3 regions of the Solibacillus sp. FSL R7-0682 genome follow, and region 2 is predicted to be linked to each of the others. Evidence: predicted binding sites of a transcription regulator. Region 2 holds the regulator's gene; each other region holds the start of a gene.
The links. The regulator CtsR, encoded in region 2, represses protease genes until heat stress. The targets are predictions, from matches to a motif close to ATGGTCAATAAAGGTCAAACA.

Region 1 (4,513 bases), 3.2 Mb from region 2:
CATACGGCGAAATGCTTGTGGTAAAATAACTTTACGCATCGCTTGAGAGTGCGTTAAACCAAGTGAACGTGCTGCCTCCATCTGCCCTTTATCTATAGACTGGATTCCTGCACGGAAAATTTCTGCGTTATATGCTGCACTATTTAATATTAACCCGACAATACCTGATACCCACCAACCGAGTCCTTGACCAAAGATTGTTGGAATAACCGCTAAGTGAATTAATAATAATTGTACAAGCATTGGCGTACCACGAAATACGTCTACATAAATTTTAGCTGGCCAGTAAATCCATTTTTTTGTTGAAACTTGGCCTAATCCTAAAAATAGACCTAAAATCACACCACCAATATAACCACATGCTGTCAAAATAATTGTTGCTAATAAGCCTTTTGCATATAGTTCACGGTAGTTCCAGATAATATCCCAACGGAAAAAATCAAAAATTTCCATCTGAAACCCTCCAATTGTTTAGAGCCCTTCTAAGCGGACTAAATTTCCACATAAAATTTGAACGACATTACTCGATTTCTGTACCTGTAATTTCAGCAAGCTTACCGTTTTCTTTAATTTTTTTTAAGCCTTCATTTAAAAGCTCTAGTAATTCCTTATTTCCCTTTTGCACCATAAAGCCGAAGTAATCTACTTCAAATGAATCATCTTCAATAGCTTTTAAGCCTGAATCTGGATTATTTTTTAAGTAATCAAGTACAACTGCATTATCACCAATCGCTGCTTCTGCAGAGCCATTCATTACTTCTTGAATCGCGACTGCAAAGTTTTCATAGGCTAAAATTTTTGAGCTAGCTACACCTTGTAGCTCTTGTGCTGCAATATGACCTGTCGTGTTAATCTGTGCAGCAATTTTTTTATCTTTTAACTGTTCGTAGGATTCAATCTTCGAATCTTCCTTCGTAACAATTAATAAAGTTGCTTCATAATATGGATCAGTGAAATCATAGCTTTCTTTTCGTTCATCGGTAATTGTAATCGCCGCTGCACCTAAATCTAGCTCCCCTGTTGTTACTTGACTAAATGTTGACTCCCAACCGACATTTTTAATTTCTGTTTCGATACCCATTTCTTCACCGATTGCCGCTAAAATATCGGCATCTAATCCAACAACATTTCCTTTATCATCTAAATATTCAAACGGTGCATAAGTTGCCTCTGTACCAGCTGATATTTTTGTATACTCTTTGCCTTCACCTGTATTTGATGAATTATCATCTGCACCACAAGCGGTTAAAATCATTGATGCTGTTGCAAATGGTAGCATCCATTTAAACAGTTTATGTTTGTTCATTATTAAATCCTCCTAGTTGTAAAAATATTTATGCATGATTAATAACTTTTTCTATTATATTAATTCCACAATTAATATACAACATTAAATTTTTAAAAAATTGATTATTATTGCAGTTTAATGAATTTTTATAAACAAATAGAGAAGTTTCTAACACACATATAAATATTTATTCATTGATGAATGTATTTAAGGTTTCATTGAAACACAAAAAAACACAACACATTGAACTTGTGTTGTGCTTACTCACTAATTTTTTGTTATAAGAAATGAATTTGGGATAAAAAGAAACGGTACAGTGATTCTTTTTACCCCTATAAAACTTCACTTCCCATTGTAGACAATAGGCTGCTAAGCTATCTCTACAATTGGTATTAAAAAGTATATTAAAACAGTAAAATGGTGCCCATAAAAGGACATATATAAAATATGTTTCGTTTTGTAATAAGAGATTTTTACTTCTTATAGACAAAATTACAACATTTATAAATGTACTAATTATAGAACTATTTTTCAAGTATTATTTTTAAAATTTGATTGTTTTTTATAGGGAATTTTTTTTTCCGTAGTTTAAATTAGAAATGAATGGGAAATTTATAAAAAGAAGTGTTAATAAACACCTTTTTCACGTTTTAAAAACACATTTAGTTATACAATTACTTTGCATCTAACCGGGAATACGATGCGCTTGTAAATTCACTTCATTTAGCGATATTTATCGGTTTAATTAACTTAGAGTTAAAATCAACAATTGGAACATATAAGCATACTAAAGTTGTATGAACACGCAATACATCATTCATATAAAAGGGATATCTCATCAATATGAAAAGACACCTCAAACCCTATTTTAGGTATTTAAAGTGTCTAAACTTGTTCTAAAAATAACATGACGCCCTCGGAGGGAATCGAACCCCCAGTGGAAGAACCGGAATCTTCAGTGTTATCCATTACACCACGAGGACATATTATAATTTATTAAGGGCGCTGCAAAAACATGCGAAAAGTCATTTTACAAATGAAATAGTCGACTTTCCCATTATACAAAGGGAATGCGTAGTTTTCAATCATAAAAATCAGACTTTATATTTGACCATCATTGACTAATATGTGTATGATAGGTTTACAGCTGAATGTCTTACCAATTTCAGCATAAGTATACGAATAAAGCCTTTAACAGAAGGAGGATTTTTTAATGAACTTAATTCCTACAGTTATTGAACAAACAAATCGCGGTGAACGTGCGTATGACATTTATTCACGTTTATTAAAAGACCGTATCATTTTATTAGGAAGCGCGATTGACGACAACGTAGCAAACTCAATCGTAGCACAGCTTTTATTTTTAGAAGCTGAAGATCCAGATAAGGATATTCACCTATACATCAACTCTCCAGGTGGTTCAATTACATCTGGTATGGCAATTTACGATACAATGAATTTCATCAAACCTGATGTATCAACAATTTGTATCGGTATGGCTGCTTCAATGGGTGCTTTCTTATTATCTGCTGGTGCTAAAGGGAAGCGTATCGCATTACCAAACGCAGAAGTAATGATTCACCAACCACTTGGTGGCGCACAAGGTCAAGCAACCGAAATCGAAATTGCAGCTCGTCGCATTTTATTCTTACGTGAAAAATTAAACCGTATCATGGCTGAGAACACTGGTCAAGATTACGAAACATTAGCACGTGACACAGATCGTGATAATTTCATGACAGCTGAGCAAGCAAAAGAATATGGTTTAATTGACAAAATTTTCGAACGTAATCAATTAAACAAATAATTCCTTAATATTAAAAATGAGTAATTTTGAAGTTAAATCAAAATTACTCATTTTTTTGCTTTCATTTTGTTGTTAATGTTTAATTTTCTTTTTCAATTAACGCTTGTAATGCATTAATTGCTTTTTCCTCATCATGACCATCTGCGCTTAGGGTTACAATTGTACCTTTAGCTACTGCCAGGCTCATAATCCCCATAATTGATTTCGCATTTACCTTTTTCGCTTCCTTTTGTAAAAAAACATCCGATTTATATCGATTTGCTTCCTGTACAAAAAGTGCAGCCTGTCTTGCTTGTAAACCTGATTTCAGCTTTACTTCAACTTTTTTTTCGACCATTTGAAAAACTCCCTTTCAAAACCGTTCATCGCTATATACTTCATCTTATCTAAATTATTCGAAAAGAACAATAATAGAATACGCGATTGATGAAATCGCTATCAAATTTTTCCGCGCATTCACGGGTTATTAAAACTTCCAAGGATGGAGTCTTTATTTAATAACGTGCTCACCACGACGAATTGCTTCCGCGATTTCATCGATTTTCCGTAGGCGGTGATTAACACCTGATTTACTTACAACACCCGTCGAAACCATTTCGCCTAATTCCTTTAATGTAACATCTTGATATTCTACTCGTAATCTTGCAATCTCACGTAACTTTTCAGGTAGTTGATCTAAACCGATTGCATTATCAATATAGCGAATGTTTTCAACTTGTCGTAACGCAGCACCAATCGTTTTGTTTAAATTCGCTGTTTCACAGTTAACGATTCGGTTTACACTGTTACGCATATCGCGCACAATACGAACGTCCTCAAATTTCAGCATCGCTTGTGTAGCACCAACTAAATTAAGAAAATCTGATATTTTTTCTGCTTCCTTTAAATAAGTTACATATCCTTTTTTTCGTTCAATTGTCTTCGCATTTAAGTCATAATGATTCATTAAGTTAGCAAGTGCTTCTCCGTGCTCCTTATATAAAGAATACACTTCTAAATGATATGATGATGTTTCAGGATTATTGACTGATCCACCTGCTAAAAATGCGCCACGTAAATATGCGCGTCGTTGATTGTTTTTAGGAATAATTGCTTCTGAAATTGTATGATTAAACTCAAATGAATTTGAGACAATTTCTAAGTCTGCTAATATTTCTCTTGCGCCTTCACGTACACGGCAAATATATACATTATTCTTTTTCAGACGCATCTTTTTTCGAACGAGTAATTCTACATTGTAGGGATATAGTTTTTTAACTATTGTGTAAAGACGCCTTGCAATTGCGGCATTTTCAGTTTGAACATCTAAGCTTAGTTGACGATTCGTAAAGCTTAATGAACCATTCATTCGAATAAGGGCGGACACCTCAGCCTTTAAACTATTGTCATCCGCTTCGACTTGCGTGAGCTCTTTTTTT
Region 2 (4,513 bases):
TACGCTTGTGACACATCCTCTTGTAAAAAAAGTGACATTTACGGGAAGTGGTGCAGTCGGTTTAAAAATAAAAGAAAAAGTAGGGCTTCGTAAAGTAACGTTAGAGCTAGGTTCCAATGCAGCAGTTATTGTAGAGCCTTCTACACCACTTGAAAAAATAATGGCGCGCTGTGTAAGTGGAGCTTTTGGCTTTGCTGGGCAAGTTTGTATTTCGTTACAACGTATTTATGTTCACCAATCGATCTATCATGAATTTACAAAACTCTTCGTTGAAGAAACTGAAAAATTAGCTGTAGGAGATCCGCTTGATAAAAAAACAGACGTTAGTGCCATGATTAATCCAAGTGAGGTAGAGCGCATCAAAAACTGGATTGACGAAGCAAAACAGCAAGGTGCCATTGTTGCAACAGGAGCAAAATTTACAGACCGTACATGTACGCCAACGGTAATGACAAACGTTAAAGCGCATATGAAAGTTGTTTGTGAAGAAACATTTGCGCCAATTGTATCAATCATTCCTTATAACACATTAGATGAAGCCATCGAATATGTGAATGAGTCGGAGCTTGCATTAAATGCGGGTATTTATACAAACGTTTTAACTGATGCGATGAAGGCAGCGGATTTACTTGAAGCTGGAGCGGTCGTTATCAATGATATTCCCACGTTCCGAGTTGATAATATGCCCTATGGTGGCGTAAAGATGAGTGGTTACGGAAAAGAGGGTATTAAATATGCCGTTGAGGAAATGACAGATTTAAAACTCATTACAATGAAATTAAATTATTAACAGTAGTGATTAGCGGTGTGGTATACTAGAGAGTAGCATGAAAGGCTGGAAAGGGGGGGAGTTAGTGAAGTCGACTTTACCTATGAGTTATTCTCGAACAATTCAAACTCGATTAGTACTACCACCAGATACGAATCATCATCAATCAATTTTTGGTGGGAAAGTTTTAGCATATATTGATGAAATTGCGGCAATTGCTGCGATGAAGCATGCACAAGGTGAAGTGGTGACAGCATCCATTGACTCGGTAGATTTTATTTCGGCCGCTTACGCAGGGGATATGATTGAGCTAGAGGCCGTTGTGTCTGGGACAGGTCGTACATCGATGGAAGTTTATGTTCGGGTTGTTTCACGCAATATTAAAAACGGTGCGAAGAAGTTAACGACAGAATCTTTTGTAACGATGGTCGCGATTGACGAAGAGGGAAAACCAAAAGAGGTTCCAGGTATTGAGCCTGAGACCGATTTCGAACGTCATTTATTCGAAACGGGTCCAATTCGTCAAGAGCACCGGAAAGAAAAACGTGCCTTATCAAAAAAAAGACGCGGGTAATCATGATAGGGGGTGTCCAGCTAGTAATAACTGAGCGACATCCCCTTTTAAATTAGCTGTAATAATGAAATCGATTATATAGTCCATAGAAATGAGTTTTAGTATAACTTCTAAAATTGACGATATTTGTAATTTATTTTTTGGCATTGTATCATATGGGTAAGATTGCATTCATTATTTACTAGAAAAGGACGTTGGATGATGAAATTTCATGTAGGCCGTTTAAAATTTGTTTTACCATTATCGTTAGGTGTAGCAATTGCTTCCTATATTATGCTTGTGAATAATTATGAAGAAGTAGTTGGGCGGGATCGTATACTTATTGTTATTGGAGCAGCGATATTAACAGGGATTATTTCGTATTTTTTATTTCCTCAAGAGGGAGATAATCCAAAAGATCGTGGACCATATTAACAAGGCTTTTACTAATTTCAACCTCAAAAGAATATTAAAATTTTATATAAAATATGAATCTTTTTTGAACATTATCCGTAAATTAATTAACGAAAACAAAGTGAGGTTGATTATAAATGGAATCTAAATGGTCAAAGGTAATTGTTCACGCAAGTGCATTTTTTGCTCCCTTTTTAGTACCGATTCTATTTTTCTTAATAAGTACAGATGATGATGTGAAGCGTATTTCCATTCAAGCGTTATTATTCCAAGTAGTATTTGGTATTTTAATTGCTATTGCGGGCTTTTTATCATTCATTTTAATAGGATTACCATTCTTATTAGTATTTTTAGCAATCTTCTGGATTGCCCCAATTATTGGTATTGTTAAAGCGATATCTGATAGTGATTGGAACTACCCAATTGTTGGTCGTTGGGTATAACATCGGAAAAAGCCGTGAAATCTGTTAGTACAGGTTTTACGGTTTTTTTTCGTTTTATTAGGGAAGAGAACATTTAAGCGTGATTATTTGCAAAGTGAAATTTATGTATTGTATATTTAAGTCAAAGATAGTCAAAGTCAGTTGTAAGAGAGGTGACAGACAGCATGAGGAATATATCTGACATTATTGAAGGGTATTTGAAAGAGGTTATTGAATTAGATGGTCAAGGACATATTGAAATTAAGCGAAATGAATTAGCGAAGCAATTTGCTTGTGCACCATCGCAAATTAACTATGTCATTAATACACGGTTTACAACTGAGCACGGATATTATGTAGAAAGTAAACGTGGTGGTGGCGGCTATATTCGAATATTGCGTGTGACGATCCATTCGAAAAAAACCCTTTTAGATGAAATGGCTACACAAATTGGTGAGGCCATTGCACAGATGAATGCAGAGCGAATTATTTATCGTCTATTCGAGGAAGAGATTATTACTGAACGTGAGGCGATTCTTATGAAGGCTGCAATGGATCGAGCAACGTTACAATTAGGATTGCCGTTACGAGATCAAATTCGTGCACGTATTATGCAAGCGATGTTAAAAACGATTTCCTTTGAGAAATAGGGGTGTTTTCACATGATTTGTGAATATTGTAAGCAAAGACAGGCAAATGTTACGGTGACACAAATTCAAAATGGTCAGCAAATGGAGCGACATTACTGTGATGTTTGTGCGGAGCATTTTCATCCATTTCAATTCCAGACAACAGAAGAGCCAGCATCTTTTCAGCAACTGATTTCAAACTGGTTTAATTTTGCTCCTTCAGCAGCGAAGAAGGAAAATGCTGTGGCAGAAGGGCAGCAGAGTAATACCTGTCCAACTTGTGGGTTTACGTATCGCCAATTCCTTAAGAAAGGGAAGTTTGGCTGCGAAAATTGCTATGAAACCTTTTATAAGCAATTACCTCAGCTACTAGAGCGAATTCAGGCAGGGACAAAGCATGTAGGGTTTGTGGAAGAGGTACCCTCATCTGAAAAAATCGAACAAAAAATTTCACAGCTTCGTGAGCATATGCAAGAAGCAATCGCAGAAGAACGCTTTGAGGATGCAGCGAAAGTTCGTGATGAAATACGTTTATTAGAAAGTAAAATCCCTCTAAAAGGAGAGGAGCGGACATGAATATCGAGCATTTTTTAACGAATGCCAATCCACGATGGATGCAAAGTGAAGGTGCTTCGGATATTGTCATCAGTACACGTATTCGACTTGCTCGAAATATTGCAGGTACGCGCTTTCCGATTAGTTTTAACGAACAAGAGGCACAAAATGTAGAAGAAAAATTGATAAAGGCCTTGCTTAGCATTGAAGAAAATCCGTATCAGTTTTCTTTCTTTCAAATTAAAGATATGCCGCTTTTGCAACGACAAATTTTAGTGGAAAAGCATTTAATTAGCCCAAATTTAGCAAATAGAAAGAAAATCGGTTCGTTTTTTTTAACAAAAGATGAGTCGATAAGTATTCTAGTGAATGAAGAGGATCATATTCGAATACAATGTTTAGCTCATGGTATGAATTTAGAGGAGGCATTCAGGGAGGCCCGTAAAATAGACCGTTTCTTAAGTAAGCATATAACCTATGCATATCAAGAGCAATACGGTTATTTAACAAGCTGCCCAACAAATGTCGGTACAGGTTTACGTGCTTCTGTCATGCTCCATTTACCTGCCCTTACCCTTACGAAACAAATGAATACATTAATTCAAATGATGACGCGACTAGGAATGGTTGTTCGAGGGATATATGGTGAAGGTAGTGAAAATTTAGGCAATATTTATCAAATATCCAATCAAATCACGTTAGGGAAATCGGAGCTTGATATTTTACAGGAGTTACGTGATGTTGTTGAGCAAGTTATAAAAAAAGAACAGCTAGCCCGAAAAAAATTACTAACAAGCGCTCCTTCTATATTAGAAGATCGCTTGAGTAGATCGCTTGGCACATTAAAGTATGCCAAAATTTTATCCAGTGAAGAGGCCGCAAGTTGTTTATCCAACGTGCGTCTAGGGGTAAATTTAGGATTATTAGAACCGATTTCACAAAGTCGACTAAATGAATGTATGTTACTGATGCAACCAGGATTTATTCAACAACATGTAGGTACAACACTTCAACCAGCCGAACGCGATATGTATCGGGCAAAGCTTTTACAGGATAAGTTAAATCAACAGGATGATACCATAAACAATGGGGAAGAAGGAGAGGATTTATATGATGTTTAATCGATTCACACAACGCGCTCAAAAAGTGTTACAACTTGCTCAAGAAGAGG
Region 3 (4,513 bases), 640 kb from region 2:
GTAGAGAAAGGGATACGTGTCCTATTACCCGATGCTATTTTACATGGAAAGCGTTCGGAAAATTTAAATGAAAACCAAATGAATATGAAATTTTGGGAAATTGTACTGCAATCGATAAAAGAAGTACATACATTACACGAACAATTAAAGTTTAAAAACATCATCGTGCACGACCAAATTGGTATCGCGGGCACCTCGATGGGTGGAATTGTAACTTCAGGCTGCTTAGCCATTTATCAATGGATTAAAACTGCAGGTATTTGTATGGGCACAACTAGTTATACGAAACTTGCACAATATCAAGTTGAGCTACTAAAGGCAAAGGGTATTACTTTGCCAATTGTAGATGAACAGCAGCAAGCGGTTATTGCAAAACTAGCCCCATTTAATTTTGAAGAACATGAAGATGTATGGAAACAGTGTCCAATCATTTTTTGGCACGGAGAAAAAGATGCCGTTGTTCCATTTAACATGAGTCACGAGTATTATGAGCATTTAGTAGAAATAAATTCGATGAAACAAATCCAGTACATTTCGGAGCCAAAAGCAGGGCATACTGTTTCTCGAGAAGGAATGCTGCAAGTAACTCAATTTTTAGCACAACATTTGGCATAAATCATCGGTTCTGATATGATAAAGCTTAACACTATTGTGAAAGGGGAAACTTAATATGGCGATTGATCAAGATATGAAAGACAGCATGTTAGGTGCATTAGAAAACGTAATCGATCCAGAGCTTGGCATTGATATTGTCAACTTAGGTTTAGTATATGATGTTGATTTAACAGATGAAGGTCTTGCTACTGTAACAATGACATTAACATCAATGGGATGCCCATTAGGTCCGGTAATTGTAGACCAAGTGCAAACAGCATTAGGTGAGCTACCAGAAGTAAAAGAAACGAAAGTAGATATCGTATGGCAGCCAGCATGGTCAAAGGACAATATGTCTCGCTATGCAAAAATGGCATTAGGTATACGTTAATAGAAATCCCGCTTTATTCCTAAATTTAGGAATGAAGCGGGATTTTAATATGCATTGATAAATTTAATCTATACGACAGATGGACAATGGACAGTTTTCACAATCAATTTCTTGCTTTAAATAATCTAAGTCGTTAATCGTAATATACCCTTTTTCCATTGTAATAATATTTTTTTTACGTAAATCTGTTAACATACGGTTAATCATTTCTCGACTTGTCGCACATAAATTGGCGATTTCTGTATTTGTTAAGGCGATTTTAATAGCCACTTCCTTCGTGGAATTAAAATGTCCATACGTATTGGCTAAACGAATTAAGGTCGAATAAAGCGCGCCTTTTTTTCCGTGTAGTACTAAATCACGAAGTCTGCTTTGATTTTTAATATTTTCTGTTTGAATCCATTTTAAATAGTCAATCATTAATGTTGAATGTTCGTTAATAAATGCCTCAAGTTGATCGTTATGTAATGAGTAAATTTCTGAAACTTCTAGTGCTTTGGCTGTTGTAGAGTGGGAAGTAAATTTGCAAAACATAAGGCTTTCACCAATCAAGCAATTTTTCCCGCAAATACGAATTGTTAGTTCTTTCCCGCTTTCGGTTTCTTTACTAACTTGAACGGAACCGCTTTTTATAAGGAATACATGATCTGCTCGTTCTCCTTCTTGAAAAATATGGGAACCTTTCTCGATTTTTAATGTTATTCCCTTTGTTTTGAATAACAACGCAATATCAGAAGGAATTGCTACTACCGTTTCGATAAAAAATCACACCTTTCGAACAAGAATAAAAGTGTAAAAAAATGTATTTATCTTGTGCCATCATCATACCATAACTTTTTTGATAAATAAGTTAAAATAATGAGAATTATTATTTGTAGTTTGATCAATTTTTACCTATAATCGAATTAGTCAGTAAAGGTCAAAGAGATAAGGGGTGTCATTCATGCAATTTAATCAAACGCAAGATAATCGTCCACCGTTAGAGCAGTACGGACGTAATTTAATTGATCAAGTTAAAAATGGAAAAATGGATCCGGTCATTGGGCGAGATGAAGAAATTCGAAATGTCATTCGAATTTTATCGCGTAAAACGAAAAATAATCCAGTGCTTATTGGAGAGCCAGGTGTTGGTAAAACGGCAATTGTAGAAGGCTTAGCTCAACGAATTGTACGCAGAGACGTACCTGAAGGATTAAAGGACGCACTTTTATACGAGTTGGACATGAGTGCATTAATTGCAGGTGCATCTTATCGTGGTCAGTTTGAAGAACGTTTAAAAGCAGTTTTAAAGCAAGTAAAGGATTCCGATGGTCAAATTATTTTATTTATTGATGAAATCCATACAATTGTTGGCGCTGGGAAAACAGATGGTGCGATGGATGCAGGGAACATGCTTAAGCCGATGCTTGCTCGTGGAGAGCTTCATTGTATAGGAGCGACAACATTGGATGAATACCGTATGTACATTGAAAAGGACCCAGCATTAGAACGTCGTTTCCAGCAAGTATTAGTGCGTGAGCCATCTATTGAAGATACTGTTTCGATTTTACGTGGTATTAAAGATCGATTTGAAGAGCATCACCGTGGTGTCCGCATCCATGATCGTGCAATTATCGCAGCAGCTCAGCTATCGGATCGGTATATTACAGACCGTTTTTTACCGGACAAAGCAATTGATTTAGTTGATGAAGCATGTGCAATGATTCGTATTGAAATTGAATCAATGCCTCAAGAGCTCGATAAAGCAACACGTCGATTAACACAGTTGAAAATTGAAGAACAAGCATTGAAGAAGGAAAACGATGCAGCAAGTAAAAAACGCCTTGAAATTTTAAGTGAAGATATTAACAAGTTAGAAGCATCGATGGAAACAATGAAAGAACAATGGGAGTTTGAAAAAAATGGCTTACAAATTGTTCGAGATAAAAAAGACCAGTTGAAGAAATTTGTCGCTGAGGCAGAAGACCTTATGTATACAAACAGTAACTTAGCACGAGTTAGTGAATTGCAATACAGTCAAATTCCAAGACTTGAAAAAGAAATTGCTGAGTTGGAGCGACAATTAAAAGATACAGAAGGCAATCGTATGTTACGTGAAGAAGTGACAGAGGAAGAAATTGCAAAAATCATTTCACGTTGGACAGGCATTCCGGTCACGAAGCTTGTAGAAGGAGAACGCGAAAAATTACTACGCTTAAAAGATACATTACATGAGCGAGTAGTAGGTCAGGATGATGCAGTAACTTATGTAACAGAGGCAGTTTGGCGTGCGCGTTCGGGTATTAAGGATCCGAACAAGCCAATAGGTAGCTTTTTATTTTTAGGACCGACTGGTGTGGGGAAAACAGAATTAGCTAAAGCATTAGCAGAACAGCTTTTTGATTCGGAAGATCATTTCATACGTATCGATATGAGTGAATATATGGAGAAGCATTCGGTATCTCGTTTAGTCGGAGCACCTCCGGGATATATAGGGTATGAAGAAGGTGGCCAACTGACAGAAGCAGTTCGTCGTAATCCATATTCGGTTGTCTTATTAGATGAGATTGAAAAGGCACATCCAGATGTTGCAAATATTTTACTGCAAATGTTAGATGATGGACGTATTACGGATAGCCAAGGTAGGATGGTGAACTTTACAAATACGGTCATCATTTTAACGTCCAATATTGGGTCTCAGTACCTTTTAGAGCAAGGTGAGGAAGCAGAAGCCCTTGTACTAGCAGCTTTACGCCAGCACTTTAAACCAGAGTTACTTAACCGAATGGATGATATTATTCTGTTCCATGCCTTAACAAATGAGCACTTCCATGCGATTGCTTGGAAATATGTGCAACAGCTACAAGCGCGTGTTGCAGAGCAGGAAATTACGCTAGATGTAGAAGATGATGTAGTGGATTGGATTGTGGAAAACGGAATCGATCCGCAATTCGGTGCCCGCCCGTTAAAACGATTTGTGCAACGTCACTTAGAAACGATTGTAGCGCGGGAGTTGTTAAAAGGTGAGGTTATTGCTGGAGAAACATTGTCGATTTTAATAGAAAATGGCGAGATAAAAATTAAGAAATAAAACAAAAAACACAACTTATGCAAACTATGCATGGGTTGTGTTTTTTTAATTAATGATGTTCAGCTTCTGCGTCTGGAGTTGATTCGTTTGGAATCACTGCAGCAATGATAATTACTAATACACTGAATACTAATGAAATAATTACGCCATTCATGAAGTTAAAGTCTACACCCATTACAGAGCTTACTACGTAGTTTAACATTGCTACTAATAGGAATGACCAGAAGAAAGTAATAATATATTGCATCAAATTCACCCCACCTGAATTTATTTCTATCGTTATTATGAAAATACATCTTCAATATCATACCATAGCTTAACCTAAAAATAAAAGAGTGAATACAACTTTTCCTCAAGTTGTCAAAAATATTATAGTTGTTTTCAAATAATTTATCGTCTATAATTATGACCAACTACTAATAATTAGTGTTATTTTTAAAGGGGAATGTTTGAAAACA

Region 1: clpP (ATP-dependent Clp endopeptidase proteolytic subunit ClpP) is a predicted target of CtsR. The motif match lies at 2,393-2,413, and genes of this name have one in related genera.
Region 3: MKZ17_RS16500 (ATP-dependent Clp protease ATP-binding subunit) is a predicted target of CtsR. The motif match lies at 1,891-1,911, and genes of this name have one in related genera.

The regions. Positions count from the first base shown of each region.
Region 1 is NZ_JBBOUI010000001.1:673,745-678,257, reverse strand. Features, by position in the region: gene MKZ17_RS03505 (amino acid ABC transporter permease) at 1-453, opposite strand, end outside; gene MKZ17_RS03500 (basic amino acid ABC transporter substrate-binding protein) at 521-1,306, opposite strand; tRNA gene MKZ17_RS03495 (tRNA-Arg) at 2,200-2,271, opposite strand; gene clpP (ATP-dependent Clp endopeptidase proteolytic subunit ClpP) at 2,502-3,095, shown strand; gene MKZ17_RS03485 (HPr family phosphocarrier protein) at 3,175-3,432, opposite strand; gene whiA (DNA-binding protein WhiA) at 3,586-4,513, opposite strand, start outside.
Region 2 is NZ_JBBOUI010000001.1:3,891,430-3,895,942, reverse strand. Features, by position in the region: gene MKZ17_RS19630 (aldehyde dehydrogenase family protein) at 1-790, shown strand, start outside; gene MKZ17_RS19625 (acyl-CoA thioesterase) at 855-1,343, shown strand; gene MKZ17_RS19620 (acyltransferase) at 1,545-1,757, shown strand; gene MKZ17_RS19615 (DUF4870 domain-containing protein) at 1,874-2,179, shown strand; gene MKZ17_RS19610 (CtsR family transcriptional regulator) at 2,344-2,808, shown strand; gene MKZ17_RS19605 (UvrB/UvrC motif-containing protein) at 2,821-3,363, shown strand; gene MKZ17_RS19600 (protein arginine kinase) at 3,360-4,463, shown strand; gene MKZ17_RS19595 (ATP-dependent Clp protease ATP-binding subunit) at 4,453-4,513, shown strand, end outside.
Region 3 is NZ_JBBOUI010000001.1:3,249,499-3,254,011, reverse strand. Features, by position in the region: gene MKZ17_RS16515 (prolyl oligopeptidase family serine peptidase) at 1-615, shown strand, start outside; gene MKZ17_RS16510 (metal-sulfur cluster assembly factor) at 671-985, shown strand; gene MKZ17_RS16505 (Crp/Fnr family transcriptional regulator) at 1,049-1,708, opposite strand; gene MKZ17_RS16500 (ATP-dependent Clp protease ATP-binding subunit) at 1,929-4,055, shown strand; gene MKZ17_RS16495 (YjzD family protein) at 4,105-4,302, opposite strand.